Regions from separate parts of the Ralstonia pickettii genome, predicted to be linked through region 2. Evidence: predicted binding sites of a transcription regulator. Region 2 holds the regulator's gene; each other region holds the start of a gene.
The links. The regulator HrcA, encoded in region 2, represses chaperone genes, less so after heat shock. The targets are predictions, from matches to a motif close to TTAGCACTCNNNNNNNNNGAGTGCTAA.

Region 1 (2,270 bases), 1.5 Mb from region 2:
CGATGACCTGGCCGCCCGTCAGGATGGCGATGTCTTCCAGCATGGCCTTGCGGCGGTCGCCGAAGCCCGGAGCCTTCACGGCGGCGGTCTTCAGGATGCCACGGATGTTGTTCACCACCAGCGTTGCCAGGGCTTCGCCTTCAACGTCTTCAGCGATGATCAGCAGCGGACGGCCAGCCTTGGCCACTTGCTCCAGCACCGGCAGCAGGTCGCGGATGTTGCTGATCTTCTTGTCGAACAGCAGCACGAACGGGTTGTCCAGCTGAACAACTTGCTTTTCCGGGTTGTTGATGAAGTACGGCGACAGGTAGCCGCGGTCGAACTGCATGCCTTCCACGACGTCCAGCTCGTCGGCCAGCGACTTGCCGTCTTCCACCGTGATCACGCCTTCCTTGCCGACCTTGTCCATGGCTTCAGCGATGCGCTGGCCGATGGATTCGTCGCTGTTGGCCGAGATGGCGCCAACTTGAGCGATTTCCTTGCTGGTGGTCGTCGGCTTGCTGATCTTCTTCAGCTCTTCGACAGCGGCCGTCACAGCCTTGTCGATGCCGCGCTTCAGGTCCATCGGGTTCATGCCGGCGGCAACGTACTTCATGCCTTCGCGCACGATCGACTGGGCCAGCACCGTTGCGGTGGTGGTGCCGTCACCGGCGTTGTCGCTGGTCTTGGAAGCGACTTCCTTGACCATTTGCGCGCCCATGTTCTGCAGCTTGTCCTTCAGCTCGATTTCCTTGGCGACGGACACACCGTCCTTGGTCACGGTCGGGCCACCGAAGCTGCGCTCCAGCACCACGTTGCGGCCCTTCGGGCCCAGGGTCACCTTCACTGCGTTGGCGAGAATGTTCACGCCTTCGACCATCTTGGCACGTGCGGCGTCGCCGAACACTACGTCTTTAGCTGCCATCTTGAGAATCTCCGAGATCTTTGGATGTTGCCCGCGCGCTCAGTCAAGGGCGCCGGCAATGAGGATTGGGTTACGGGTAAGCGAAGCGGCGGAGCGCGTGCTTACTTTTGCACCACGGCCATGATGTCTTCTTCGCGCATGACCAGGACTTCCTGACCATCCACCTTGACGCCCTGGCCGGCGTACTTGCCGAACAGCACGCGGTCGCCGACCTTCACGTCCAGCGCGATCGCATTGCCCTTGTCGTCTTTCTTGCCCGGGCCGACGGCCAGCACTTCGCCTTGATCCGGCTTTTCAGCGGCGGCGTCAGGAATGACGATGCCCGAAGCGGTCTTGGTTTCGTTGTCCAGGCGCTTCACGATCACGCGGTCGTGCAAAGGACGCAGGTTCATACACAACTCCTCAATGCAAAGTGAGTGTTTATTCACAAAACGCGCCGCAAGACGCGGCGCATCGGGAAAGCATCGGGACCGAAGGCATTGTTAGCACTCCTGTCCGGCGAGTGCTAATTATAGGGACGGGGTATGACGATTTCAAGAACGGGGGTCGAGATTTGCTTATGGCGTGTCGACAGCCACCCCGCACAAAGCGCGTGATTTCCCCTGACGATTCCCTTAGAATGCGAACGCGAATTGTTCCTATTACCATTAATCGAATCGTTTGAGCGGGCCTGAGAGCCTGCCGCGCCAGGGAAATGAAAGATAAGAAAAGTGGAGGAGAGGCCTCTCGTACCAGCAATGTGGCACGGGGGTCGTGGCGTGCGGCTTCGTTGCTTGCGGCGACATTGCTGGCCGCGTGTGGTGGCGGAGATGGCGGCGGCAGTACGTCGTCGCCGGCGTCGGCATCGAGCGCGACGCTGTCGCCGATGGCGCAGGTCGGCAAACAGATCTTTTTTGATCAGACGCTCTCTGCCTCGGGCAAGCAATCCTGCGCTTCGTGCCATGACCCGTCGCGCGGCTATACCGATCCGAACAACTTGGCCGTCTCGATCGGAGGGCCGAAGTCCGATTTGCCCGGCCTGCGAAACACGCCGTCGCTCAATTACGCGTCGTTCACGCCGAACTTCAAGATCGACAGTACTGGCAAGGCTTCCGGAGGATTCTTCCGCGATGGCCGTTCGGCATCGTTGGCGGACCAGGCGCAGCAGCCGTTCACCAATGAATTCGAGATGGCAAACGCCTCGGCAGACGATGTGTTGAAGACACTGCTGACGCGCCCGTACCTCGATCAGTTCACGGCGGTGTTCACCAAGGCCGGCATCCAAGACAGTGCGACCGCTATGCAGAGCATCGGCCGCGCGCTGGCCGCATTCCAGAGCGAAGACCCGAGCTTCCACCCCTTCGACAGCAAATTCGATGCGTACCTC
Region 2 (2,270 bases):
GAGCGGTTGACCACCACGTCGTTGAAGGCGAGGGCCGAGAAGATGACTTCGTCGTCGCGCACGACCTGGGCCTGCAGCAGCGTCCGGGTTTCGGCCTCATAGCGGCCCGCCAACATGTCGGGCAGCACGGTGTGCACGTCGTCGAACGGGATGTCGGTCATGAAGCCGAGCCGCCCGTGGTTGACGCCGATCACGGGGACGCTGGCGCCGGCCAGGTGACGCCCGATGCCGAGCAGCGTGCCGTCGCCGCCGAGCACGACGGCCACATCAGCGTGGCGCGCCATCTCTTCGGGCGGCAGGGCGGGGTAGTCCTGGACGCCGATGTTGAGTGCCGTTTCGCGCTCGAACACAATGTCATGCCCGCGCCCGGCGATGCACGATGCCAGCTCCATGAGCGGGCCGGCAATGTTGGCGGCCGAATACCGGCCGACCAGCGCAACGGTCTTGAAAGGCGAGACAGGCGAGGCGGCGGGAGCTTGCGGGGCCACGGCGGACGGGGAAGTCGACATGCGCGCATTACACCATATCGATATGACCGTCGCCACGTTAGCGCGTGTTTCGTGGAGAAACGCCGACATCACCCGCAGGCGGGCGCCGATTTTGCGTAAAATTGACGAATCATGGACAAGCGCGCCACCATCCTCCTCAAGACCCTGATCGAACGGTATATCGCCGAGGGCCAGCCCGTGGGCTCCCGCACCTTGTCGAAATATTCGGGGCTCGATCTGTCGCCGGCCACCATCCGTAATGTGATGTCTGACCTGGAAGAGATGGGCTTCATTGCCAGCCCGCATACTTCGGCCGGCCGCGTGCCGACGCCGCGCGGCTACCGGCTCTTTGTCGATACGATGCTGACCGCCAGCCCGCTGGACGTGCTGAGCACGCAAGACCGCATGGCGCAACAGATGGTTGGCGCGATTGCCGAGCAGGTGCGTACGCAGCTGGCCTCGCATGGGTCGGAATCGTCGCAGCGGGTGATTGCGGCCGCTGCGCAAACCTTGTCCAACCTCTCGCAGTTTGCCGGCATCGTGATGACGCCGCGGCGCACGCATGCATTCCGGCAGATCGAATTCCTGCGCCTCTCGGAGTCGCGCATCCTGCTCATTGTCGTCACGCCCGAAGGCGACGTGCAGAACCGGATCATCCATACCGATACACCCTACACTCCGTCGCAGCTGGTGGAAGCGGCCAACTACATCAACGCGCATTACGGCGGCCAGACGTTCGATGCGGTGCGCGAAAGCCTGCGGGGTGAACTCTCTGCCCTGCAGGCCGACATGACGGCGCTGATGCAGGCGGCCGTGGAGGCGGGCAGCAGTGCCGTGTCAGAAGAGGATCCGGTCGTCATTTCGGGTGAGCGCAAGCTGCTGGAGGTGGAAGACCTGTCTTCGTCCATGGACAAGCTGCGCCGGCTCTTTGCCGTGTTCGAGCAGAAGACCGGCCTGCTGCAACTGCTCGACGTATCCAGCCGCGCCGAGGGCGTGCAGATCTTCATTGGCGGCGAAAGCAGCCTCGTCCCGCACGAGGATATGGCCGTCATCACCGCACCGTACGAGGTGGACGGCAAGATCGTCGGCACGCTCGGCGTGATCGGGCCGATGCGCATGGCATATGAGCGCGTGATCCCGATCGTGGATATCACGGCCAAGCTGCTGTCCAGCACACTCAGCCAATATTGATCTAACGGTTGTTCTGTCTGCGAGCTGCATAAGCTCAGCCGATTTTCTTCGACGACAGGCCACGCTGCCGTCTCTCACAATCGACTCCGGCGCATGTGCGCGATTCTTTTCTGCCGGAGTCTTTCATGGCTGGTTTTTCCTTCTCCCGTTTGCTGGCTGCAGCGATGTCTGCGGCCATTTCGCTCGCCTTGTTTGGAGCTGCTCCTGCACGGGCAGCCGACCGCGAGGTTGTGATCGCTTATCAGGACATGGTGCTGCCCTGGCGCTACGCCCAAGCCACGGGCGAGGTCGAGCGTGCCACCGGCTATAAGGTGACGTACCGCCAGCTCGCCAGCGGTGCCGACGTGGTGCGCGCCATCGCCTCGGGTTCCGTGCAGGTCGGCGAAGCGGGCTCCAGCCCGATTGCTGCCGGCGTGTCGCAGGGCGTGGACCTGTCGCTGTTCTGGATTCTCGACAACATCAACGATGCGGAAGCCCTGGTTGCCCGCAACGGCAGCGGCGTGTCGCGCGTGGCCGACCTGAGGGGCAAGACCTTGGGCGTGCCGTATGTGTCGACCTCGCATTTCCATGCGCTGGTCGCGCTGCAACAAG
Region 3 (2,270 bases), 1.2 Mb from region 2:
TGCGTCCGGCAAACGACGCTGAGCTGAAAAAGGTCGCGTCGGACTTCAAGGTGTTTTACAGCAAGGTGCCGGGCAGTTCGCCCGACACCTACACCATGGACCACACCGCCGGCAGCTACATGTTTGATCCAAAGGGCAACCTGCGCTTGTTCATCAAGCACGGCCAGGGGCCTGAGCCGATTGCACACGATATCAAGCAACTGCTGGCCGACTGATCTCCGGCTGCCGCCCAAAGAAAAAGCCCGCCAACCTGGCGGGCTTTTTTATGGCGAGGCGGGCAACTTAGGCGAAAGCCTGCAGCGCACCCTTCATTTTCTTCATCGCGGCCGATTCGATCTGGCGGATGCGCTCGGCCGAGACGCCAAACTCGTCTGCCAGCTCGTGCAGCGTCGAGCCACCCGATCCATCATCGTTCACGTTCAGCCAGCGGGCTTCGATGATGCGGCGGCTACGGTCATCCAGCTTGGCGAGGGCGGCTTCAATGCCCTCGCTTTGCATGCGGTCGTTGCTGCGCGCTTCGATCACGCGGGTCGGCTCGTTGTGCGTATCGGCCAGGTAGGCGATGGGGGCGTACGATTCTTCGCCGTCGTCCATCTGGCCTTCCAGCGCAATGTCGCCGCCCGAGAGACGCGTTTCCATCTCGCGCACTTCCGTGCCCTTGACGTTGAGTTCGGCCGCTACCGCATCGATCTCGTCCGACGTGAAGGTCGCCTGCGCATCCTGCTTGTGGCTGCGCAGGTTGAAGAACAGCTTGCGTTGGGCCTTGGTGGTGGCCACCTTCACCATGCGCCAGTTCTTCAAGATGTACTCGTGCATCTCGGCCTTGATCCAGTGCATCGCGTACGAAACCAGACGCACGCCCTGATCGGGATCGAAGCGCTTGACGGCTTTCATCAGGCCGATGTTGCCTTCCTGGATCAGGTCGGCATGCGGCAGGCCGTAGCCCAGGTAGCCGCGCGCAATCGATACGACCAGACGAAGGTGCGAGAGCACCAAGCGGCGGGCGGCATCAAGATTGTCGTTGTCGCGGTATTCGCGGGCCAGGCGTTGTTCTTCTTCAGCCGACAGCATTGGCACACGGTTGACGCTCTGGATATAAGCGTCGATGTTGCCCAGGTTGCCGGGGAACGCCAGCGCCCATCCATTGCCGGCGTTGCCGGACGGCTGGGTGGCGATTGCGGAAACGGTATTCACGGGGATGACTGCGTTCACTCAGGACTCCTGTCGAAATCCAGTGGAGGTTTAGAAAGGCATCTTAGCACTCCGACCGGAAGAGTGCTAATAGGACATTTTTGCCTGTTTGATAGTTCCCGTAAATCGGCAAGCTTAGTTCATAGCGTGATGTTTGCGCCGCAGCAATATGAGCAGCGCGCTCATTCATAGACCGTCACTGACGGCATCGGTTCTCGACTACGCCGCCGTGTTTCGACCGCGCGACTTGGCCCAGTAAAGTGCGCGATCCGCTTCCCGCAAAGCGGTGTCGGGTTCACGTACTTCGGGGGCGGGACACGCGACACCGACGCTCGTCGTGACGTGCAGGATCGTGTCGCCCCGCAGGGTGATGGGCGGGCGGATTGCACCGACGATTTTCTGTGCCGTGTGCAGCGCATCATCCGGGGCGTCGATGGGGTCCAGCAGGATGATGAATTCGTCACCCGCGAGGCGGGCCACGGTGTCGGTGCGGCGCACGGCGCGTTGAAGGCGGTGGGCGACTTCCACCAGCACTGCATCGCCGGCGGCGTGGCCGTAGGTGTCGTTGATGTGCTTGAAGTGGTCGACGTCCAGGTACAGCACCCCCAACGGCGCAGGCAGCCGCTGACGGCGCTCCAGCGCTGCGCGCAGCCGCTCGTACAGCTCATAACGGTTGGGCAGGCCCGTCAGCGCATCAAAGCGCGCCATGCGGGAAAGCTCCATCTCGCTGCGCTTGGCTTCGGTCACGTCCTGCACGAATGCGTAGAAGCCGCAGCGGCCGTCCTGCGCTTCTCCGGCATCGGGGACGAGCTGACCTCGGAAGTGGCGTGTGCGGCTGCGCAGACCGCTGGCAGACGGTTTTTCGTACCACGGCGCGGTGATCTCGAATTGGACCGATTCTCCTTGCTGCGCGCGCGCGAGATACGGCGCGAGCAGCGCGTACGTGCTCGGCGTGAAGACCCGTTCCGGCGTCTGGCCACAGACTTCCTCCGGGGTGCGCTGCAGCCAACGTGCGTGCGTGACGTTGCAGAACGTGAAGACGCCATCCGGGTTGATGTGCGAGACCAGCAGCGGCGCGT

Region 1: a site for HrcA is predicted at 1,387-1,413, ahead of groES (co-chaperone GroES). Genes of this name have one in related genera too.
Region 3: a site for HrcA is predicted at 1,256-1,282, ahead of rpoH (RNA polymerase sigma factor RpoH). Genes of this name have one in related genera too.

The regions. Positions count from the first base shown of each region.
Region 1 covers NZ_CP104381.1:588,478-590,747, reverse strand. Annotated here, with positions in the region: gene groL (chaperonin GroEL) at 1-904, opposite strand, end outside; gene groES (co-chaperone GroES) at 1,006-1,296, opposite strand; gene N5B55_RS02760 (cytochrome-c peroxidase) at 1,599-2,270, shown strand, end outside.
Region 2 covers NZ_CP104381.1:2,581,518-2,583,787, reverse strand. Annotated here, with positions in the region: gene N5B55_RS12555 (NAD kinase) at 1-509, opposite strand, end outside; gene hrcA (heat-inducible transcriptional repressor HrcA) at 621-1,679, shown strand; gene tauA (taurine ABC transporter substrate-binding protein) at 1,805-2,270, shown strand, end outside.
Region 3 covers NZ_CP104381.1:279,024-281,293, forward strand. Annotated here, with positions in the region: gene N5B55_RS01300 (SCO family protein) at 1-215, shown strand, start outside; gene rpoH (RNA polymerase sigma factor RpoH) at 283-1,176, opposite strand; gene N5B55_RS01310 (diguanylate cyclase domain-containing protein) at 1,411-2,270, opposite strand, start outside.